One region of the Viridibacillus sp. KH_047 genome, then DNA from elsewhere that is predicted to be linked to it. Evidence: riboswitches for the same ligand, from Rfam matches in the RefSeq annotation. Region 1 holds a riboswitch; the other holds the start of a gene.
The links. Region 1 has a riboswitch for cobalamin ahead of AC3IS5_RS13495 (Ig-like domain-containing protein). Riboswitches for the same ligand answer to the same signal wherever they lie in the genome.
Positions count from the first base shown of each region.

Region 2: linked by a shared signal. The riboswitch ahead of AC3IS5_RS18270 (ABC transporter substrate-binding protein) and the one ahead of AC3IS5_RS13495 (Ig-like domain-containing protein) in region 1 are both predicted to bind cobalamin.

Region 1 covers NZ_CM174479.1:2,730,680-2,735,052, forward strand. The annotation lists gene AC3IS5_RS13495 (Ig-like domain-containing protein) at 1-2,204, opposite strand, end outside; cobalamin riboswitch at 2,423-2,602, opposite strand; gene AC3IS5_RS13500 (patatin-like phospholipase family protein) at 2,774-3,631, opposite strand; gene AC3IS5_RS13505 (hypothetical protein) at 3,763-3,960, opposite strand; gene AC3IS5_RS13510 (Ig-like domain-containing protein) at 4,142-4,373, opposite strand, start outside.
Region 2 covers NZ_CM174479.1:3,728,776-3,733,148, reverse strand. The annotation lists gene AC3IS5_RS18280 (YwiB family protein) at 98-535, shown strand; gene argS (arginine--tRNA ligase) at 535-2,202, shown strand; cobalamin riboswitch at 2,484-2,673, shown strand; gene AC3IS5_RS18270 (ABC transporter substrate-binding protein) at 2,804-3,760, shown strand; gene AC3IS5_RS18265 (FecCD family ABC transporter permease) at 3,757-4,373, shown strand, end outside.

The DNA.
Region 1 (4,373 bases):
TCAGTATATTTTCTAGTATCTAAAATGCCTTTTTTTGAAATAATATGGTTTTCTACTGCTTTATAATATTTCTCAAAATAACCTTTTGGTACTGGTTGTCCCGACCTAGCTAAAGTGAGAATGGCCCACTCATTTCCGAATTCAGGATTTTGAGTAGTAGCTAATAGATAATCCGCATTTTTTTTAATAGCAGTTGATAGAACTGGTGTCACACCATTTTCTTCTGGTGTTCCTGGTTTTACATCAGATGGATTTTTTCCATCTATTGTATAGAACCATTCGATACGATCGCCAGCCTTTACTATTAGCTTGTCTGAGCTAACATTAGGTAATATTCCATTAACGCTATACATCCACCCACTTAATGGACCTCTATCAAATTCAGACAAACCACCTATCATAGATACATATATACCCATCGATGATCCTTTAGCTGTAATAGAAATATTATTTTCTTTCGTTACTCTATCTAAAACACTGTACACCGAATCACTTTCATGAATAGCGATATTATTTGAGAATAAGCCAGCAATAGAAAATGATACTTTCCCGGTTTGCTCCGTTGATCCTCCCCCATCAATTGGTGGATTTGTTGCTCCTCCTCCACCTGTTGGGGGAGTTGTAGGATTGTCAGGTTCTTTTATTTCAAATATTTTTGTTGTATCAAGGCTTAAAGTGATTTCTTGGGCTAAATCTGTTCCTTTTAGGGCACGAGCTGTTGAATCTGTATAGTGCACTTTTAATACGATTTCTTGATCAATTGCTAGACCTTCCTGAATACATGTCAGGTCTGAACATTCTAATGAATTAAATGTATTACCTTGCTTTAATTCAATTTTATTAATCAATTTATTTAATTTTATTGATAGATTTATTTTTTTATTTTCAATTATGGCTGTAAAATCTGTTTTAGCTATAACTTCTTTGAATGCGTCAGGTTTTATATCATTAAGTTTATTTATTTGTACAGGTATTGTATATTTTTTCAATGGATCAATATTTTCTGGTGCTATTGGTTTTGGATTATTTAACTCTGGAATATCTGCTGATTTTAACTCTGCAAATATTGATTGTTGACGGTATGCATCTGCTAGAGCAATTGCAACTTGTTCGGTAGCCATCATATTGGTTTTCGTATCTTTGATCATCCATTTAAATGAACCATCTTCTAATTGGTAATCATCAATCATTTTTTCAAGAATATTAACTTTTTGACCGTCTTTTTCATAGCTCCATTTGTCCGTTGTTAAATCTTCTCCAACTGCAGCAAGCCCCATAATAATACTTGCCATTGAGTTCGTATTATTAACAAAGCCATCTTTTTGATATTTTGCATGAATACCATCTACTGCTTTTTTTATAGATTCGTTAATTGTTTCATTAGAATTATCAGCATTATTTAATAGCGTTAATGCAGTTAAATCCCAACCTGTTACATCTAAATCATCAGATGAACCAAATCCAGAGAATAATCCTGAACTATTTTGTTTCTTTAATATTACTTCTAAATGTTTGGCTTTATTATAGTCTGCATTTGCTAAGCCTAGCGCAATTGATGCCCAAGATTCACCATATGCTGTGGAAAAGCTACCGTCAGTTTGTTGTTTGTTTTGTAAATCTTCAACAATGTTGCGTTGTCCAAGGTTGGTAGGATCTAACCCTAGAATATAAGCACCTATAATAGTACCTGCATCTTCATTTGAAGTGCTTGAAGCAGCAGTTTTAGGTTTCACCCAAAAAGAATGTTCACTGGTAATTTCAAAGCCAGGTTCCCATTGATACTTTTGAACATCGATGCCTAGAGCATACATAGCAGTTAGCGACCAGTAACCACTATGTGAACTAATCACTATGTTACTAATCTTTTTATTGTTATTATTATAGAACTCTTTTACTTTTTCGATTGATTCGACTAGTTTTTCATTTACAGTTGGTTTTACGTGTTCTGTTAAATCTCCTTGTTCAGCCGTTTCTTCTATTTTCTCAGTTTTTTCTGCTTTCTCCGTATCTTCTATTGTCGGTGGTACAGACTCTCCAGGATCAACTTTCCCCTCAGATTGTGTTTCATCCCCAATATTTTCTATTATATTTTCATTTCCTAGTTCTGTACTATTTTCCGCTTGAGCTGAAAACGGTGTTAGTAAAGATAAAAACAGTACAAAGGTTAAAGTAAAGCTTATGTATCGTTTTAACATGTAGTTCATTTTGAATCCCCCTCTTACATATTTTTGTTACTTTCGAATAGTGAGAAATGCATTTTCATAATTAGTCTCCATCATAAAAATTTGTACACACAAAAAAGCTACTTCTCCACGGAGAAATAGCTTAAAGACACAAAATAATAAGACAAAAAAAATAATAAGACAAAAAAACGTCAAATGTTGTTTGTTTTTGCCGTATACTCACTTTAATCCGAAGAGTAGATATACGCTATGAAATAGGTAGGTCTCCTGGCTCATGCTTCACTTTACTTTAAGGGCCTTCCCGTTAATTAACAGTGGCATTCCTTATTTCATCAGCACTTACAGTTGCGGATACAGCTTCGGCATTAAACCGAATTCCCTTTTATGCATTTTAATGCACCTAATTCTGGCATACGATATTCACTTACTATAAATTTATCACAATAATAAAAAAAATCTATACTTTTCGGAAAAATTAAATTAAATTTGTACATAAAAACTCAATATTCTACATAATAGACCTTAAAAATTGGTTTTCTCCTACTTGAGCAAAAACAGACTCTCGCACCTGAGAATCTGTTTTTGCTCTTCTATATATTTAAAAAACCCTTTAATTCATCCATTTGTTTTGCGGCTTTCTTATAGCCCATATCATAATTTGCTCGCATCTGAGTTAAATCTTTTTCGAAGCTATTTAATGGTGCATCTGGCCTGAAAATAAAGGCTCTTCCCTCTTTTTCCAAACGTTCACAATAATCGAGCGAGGCATTATAATGCTCCACACGTTGTTCCATGCTTTTTACTAAATTGGGATATCGTTTACGAAGGAGCTTCATGACTAATTTACTTTGGCGATCTATTACTTTTCGATAGCCTTTTGGTCGAGTTAACACAAGCACATGCTTTTCAAAACCTTCATCTACTAAATGCTGAATAGGAATTGGATCTGCTAATCCCCCATCATAGTATGGAGTACCATTTATCTTAATCTCTGGGAACAATACAGGAATTGCACAAGTAGCGCGCAATAATGTACATTCCTTATCCATATCAAGTGCGTCCATATACTCTATGGCCCCTGTATACGCATTTGTAACACCAAATTTTACTGTTCCCTCGAATTGTTGGAATCTATCCCAGTCAAATTTATCTAGCTCATTTGGAATTATATTGTAAGCAAAGTCTAATCCAAATAAACTTCTTTCTCGCCAAAAATTACGAATGCCTATATAGCGTTTGTCATGACGATAATTAACAAGAACGCGAAGTGAACGCTCTTTTTGCTCCGACACATATGAACAGGCATTAATAGCCCCTGCTGAAATACCGACAACATGTGGCATCATTATCTCTTCATCTAAAAAAGCATCGAGTACGCCTGACGTAAATAATGTACGGAATGTTCCGCCCTCAAGCACTAAACTTGTATCCTTCACATTGACCTGCATTGAATCACTCTTTCACTATTTTTCTATGATTATTTTATCATATCACTTGCACTTAGAAATAAGCGAAAACAGCCGCTTAGATTCAATCTCTGATTGATGTAATTCCCTAATATAAGACAGTACAGCATATTTTATGTTCCCAGAAGAAGAAGAAGATAAATAGCTGCGTAAACAGGTAGTGCAATTGAAGTAATTAGATACATTGTCATCCCGCCTTTAGAAAGTCTTCTTTTCCACTTAGTTAATTTAAGCTGCCTACAATAAATAGCGCTAGAAATGAATATTAATAAAAAGGCTAAATCCTTAATATTTTCTAAAATGATAATCAAATAATCAGCTCCTTTTAGGTTTTGCACTAAGAGAATTATATTGTAAATATCCCCAAAACCCTTTACGTAATTTAAGCTTCTTCAAAACAATAATCAAGTTAGACAGCTCCAAATAAAAAAAGGGTAGTCCTAAAAGGCCGGTTTTTACCGACTTTTAGGACTGCCCTTTCTCACATGACCATTACTTTACTTTCACGCTCAGTTTGCTGCTTTTATTTCCTGCTTCATCTTTTGCGTAAATTGATAGTTTAGTATTTGCTTTTTGTTTTTTGATTTTCACACTGAAATTGCCTTTGCTTGATGCTTTAGCTGAGCCAATTTTTTTATGTTTACTATTGTATATTGTAATTGTTGCTTTTGCTTCAGTTTTACCTTTTACTTTTGTAGTTTTCGATGTAATTTTAGATACTGTT
Region 2 (4,373 bases), 1.0 Mb from region 1:
CACTATTTGTCTTAAATTTACTTGCACCTTGAAAAAACAAGCGAATCTAACCTATAATAAGAAGGTTATATAAAGAATGGAACGGAGGCCCATAAGTATGGCTAGTGAACTTAAAGCACCCGTAAAATTAAAGTTAAAAACGACAATTCGACAATCTGAAACAGAAGCTGAAACTTATGAGCTTTGGTCAGAAGGTACGATAGTTCAAAAAAGGGACCAAACGTACTTACAATATGAAGAAGTTCAAGAAGATAAACATATTCGTTCAACTTTAAAATTCGGTAATAATGAGGCAGTTATTCTTCGGAATGGTGATGTGAAAATGCGTATGCCATTTTTACTTAATCATGAACAAAACGGTCATTATGATAGTGAATTCGGTGCATTACCAATCGTGACGTATACGAAGGACATGCTATTCGAGCGGCATGACAGTAAAACGAGCGGACGATTTTATTTAAACTATGATCTAATCGTTGGTGGACAATCAGTAGGCGATTATACTTTAGAAATTAATTACTCGGAGGGAAAATAATGAACGCAGTAGAACAAGTGCAACATGCGATTAAAGAAGCGCTTCTTGCAGCAGTATCAAAAGCAGGTCTTTTAGAAGATACATCAACATTGAATATACACTTAGAAACACCAAAGGATAAGACGAATGGCGACTATGCAACTAATATAGCTATGCAACTTACAAAATTAGCCAAAAAGCCACCACGTGCAATCGCTGAAGCTATTATTGAAAACCTTGATACTACAGGTACTGCTATTGAGAAAATCGACATCGCAGGTCCTGGTTTTATGAATATTGTGCTACGCAAAGACTATTTAGCGGAAGTAATCACAACTGTTTTAGCGCAAGGCGCTGAATATGGACGTTCTCAAGCTGGCGCTAATGAAAAAGTACAAGTTGAATTTGTATCAGCTAACCCAACTGGTGACCTTCACTTAGGACATGCCCGAGGAGCATCTGTAGGGGATTCATTATGTAACGTTTTAGACTTTGCAGGATATGATGTCTCACGTGAATACTACATCAATGATGCAGGTAATCAAATCAATAATTTAGCAGCATCTTTAGAAGCTCGTTACAAACAAGCATTAGACTTAGAAGCTACTATGCCTGAAGACGGTTATCATGGTCAAGATATTATCGACATCGCAGGTAAACTAGCTGCTGATTTTGGTGATTCGATTCTAAGTAAGTCAGATGAGGAGCGCTTTGAATTTTTCCGTGAACATGGCTTGAAATTAGAGCTTGGTAAATTACAAAAAGACTTAGCAAACTTCCGTGTAGACTTTGACGTTTGGTATTCTGAGACATCACTTTATAAATCAGGTAAAGTTGAAAAGGCTTTAGAAAAACTTCGTGCGAATGGTCATGTATTTGAAGAAGAAGGCGCTACTTGGTTCCGCTCGACAACATTTGGCGACGACAAAGATCGCGTACTTATAAAAAATGACGGCTCTTACACATATTTAACACCAGATATTTCATACCATGAAGATAAAATTCAACGTGGCTTCACTAAACTTATCAACATTTGGGGAGCTGACCATCATGGTTATATCCCACGTATGAAAGCGGCAATCGAAGCACTTGGTTACGATCGTGACACATTAGAAGTTGAAATCATTCAAATGGTGAACTTAATGAAAGACGGCGAAAAAGTGAAAATGAGTAAACGTACAGGTAACGCGGTTACTTTACGTGAACTTGTTGAAGAAGTCGGCTTAGACGCAGTACGTTACAACTTTGCAATGCGTGCGGGTGATTCACATATGGACTTTGACCTTGACCTAGCTGTTAAGCAATCAAATGAAAACCCTGTATACTATGCACAATATGCACATGCTCGTATTTCTTCAATCTTGCGCCAAGCAAAAGAACAAGGCTTAGCAGCATCTGAAGAACATTTAGATCTTCTTAATGCAGAGAAAGAAATTGATGTCTTGAAAAAAGTAGGGGACTTCCCACAAGTTGTTGCGGATGCTGCGAAGAATCGCACACCACACCGTATTACTAACTACATTCAAGAACTAGCAGCAACTTTCCACAGCTTCTACAATGCTGAAAAAGTATTAGATGCTGACAATAAAGATCGCTCAGAAGCACGATTATCTCTAATTACAGCAGTTCGTACAACAATTGCCAACTCACTAAAACTAATTGGCGTATCAGCACCTGAGAAAATGTAATTATAAAAGGAACCTTTTTGCTACAGATGCCGAATAAGCTGATGAAACTAAGAGGTACTTATAAAAAGACTATTCGCACTGAAAAAGTGTGGAATAGTCTTTTTGTTTATATAAAGAACAGATGAAAGATAAAGAATGATTTCGGCTAGTTAATGAGAAAATGGCTAGACTTCATCGATTTATGTCACAAGGTATTATTACTAATAATTCCATCAAGCCTATTAACAACTTGGACAAGTATTTAATTTTCTGTATAATTGTACAAGATGTAATAAAAAATTGTATATGTGAAACATGTTGGTTCTTTACTTTGATTTAGTAAAGAGAAAAGGGAAGTCGGTGCAAATCCGATGCGGTCCCGCCACTGTATGTGTGAGCAAGTCGTAATTTGTCACTAAAGCATAGCGCTTTGGGAAGGCACGGCAAGCTGTGATCACGAGCCAGGAGACCTGCCAACATGGAGACCACCAATTAGAACTACGCGGATAGAAATGGTGTCAGTAAAAGTGCATTTTTGAGTACTGCTATGTATAAATTCACTGTCATCGTATCTCTCGTCGTAAAACGAGAGATTTTTTTTATGAAAAAGGAGGAAATGTAAATGAAGAAAATATGGCAATTTAGTTTAGTGTTTGCTTTAGCACTAGGTGTGTTAGTAGGCTGTGGCCAAACGGATGATGCAAAGAAAAAGGAAAATAGTGAGCCAGCAACAGAGCAACAGGTAGCAGGATATCCATTAACAGTGACTGATGCACTTGGCAATGATGTGAAATTTACAGAAGCACCAAAGAGCATTATTACTCTAGTACCAAGTAATACAGAAATTCTTTTCGCGTTAGGATTAGAAAAAGAAATTACTGCTGTATCGGATAATGATGATTATCCTAAAGCTGCAACGAAAAAAGAAAAAGTCGGTGGGATGGAATTTGACGCCGAGAAAATTATTAGCTTAAATCCAGAAGTTGTATTTGCACACGAAACACTTTTAGGTACTTCTGAAGCAGGTCTCCAACAATTACGTGATGCTGGATTGAAAGTTTTTGTTGTAAAAAACGCTGGAAATTTTGATGAAACGTATAAAACAATTGAACAAATAGGTCACATTACTGGTAAAACGGATGAGGCTAAGAAGATTACTGATGATATGAAAGCAAGAGTAAAAGAAGTGCAAGCAAAAGTAAAAGATGTAAAACAAAAATCCGCATTCGTCGAAACATCAGATGAACCTGATATTTACACAGCAGGTAAAGATACATTTGTGCAAGAAATGTTTGATCTAGCTAATATTAAAAACGTCACAGCAGATCAAACAGGTTGGTTCAAAATTGACCCTGAAGAAATTGTGAAACGTAATCCAGATACAATTATTGTGAAATACAACCATGTAAAAGATATTGTTGAGAAGGTGAAAAAACGTCAAGGGTTCGATAGTATCACAGCTGTTAAAAATGATGCAGTTGTTCAAGTTGATGCGAACTTAACAAGTCGTACAGGTCCTCGTCTTGCTGAAGGCTTAGAGGTCATTGCAAAAGCAGTATATCCAGAGGCTTTTGAGTGAAGAAAACACTTTTAGGGTACATCATAGCCATTTTGATTTTAATTGTTAGCATTTGGCTAGGTGTATCAATTGGTTCTGTTAAAGTACCAATTAGTACGTTATGGAATACGGCAGCGGATCCAACAGCAACGAATATATTGTGGAAAATACGCATGCCGCGTGTTGTGCTTGCAGGTTTAGTAGGAGCCTCACTGGCAATTGCGGGTGCGGCTTTCCAAGGATTGCTGAAGAATCCTCTCGCCGATCCGTATACGTTAGGAGTGTCATCTGGTGCCTCGGTAGGTGCTGTGGTGACGCTCTTTTTCGGCATTTCGACCCCTGTTTTTGGTATATATACATTACCAGCCTTCAGCATGCTAGGGGCCTTATTGGCGATGATGGGTGTGATGGCTTTTGCACGTTTAATCGATCGTACTATGAAAATGGAAACACTGATTTTGACTGGTATAATCGCTAGTTCGTTTTTAGGTTCGGTTATTTCATTGCTAATCGCCTTAACAGGTGATGAGTTACGGCAAATCATTGGGTGGCTTATGGGAAGCGTCTCAATGCGCGGATGGCCGTATGTCAAAATGGTGTGGCCTTTTGTACTCATCGGTTCGTTTTTATTATG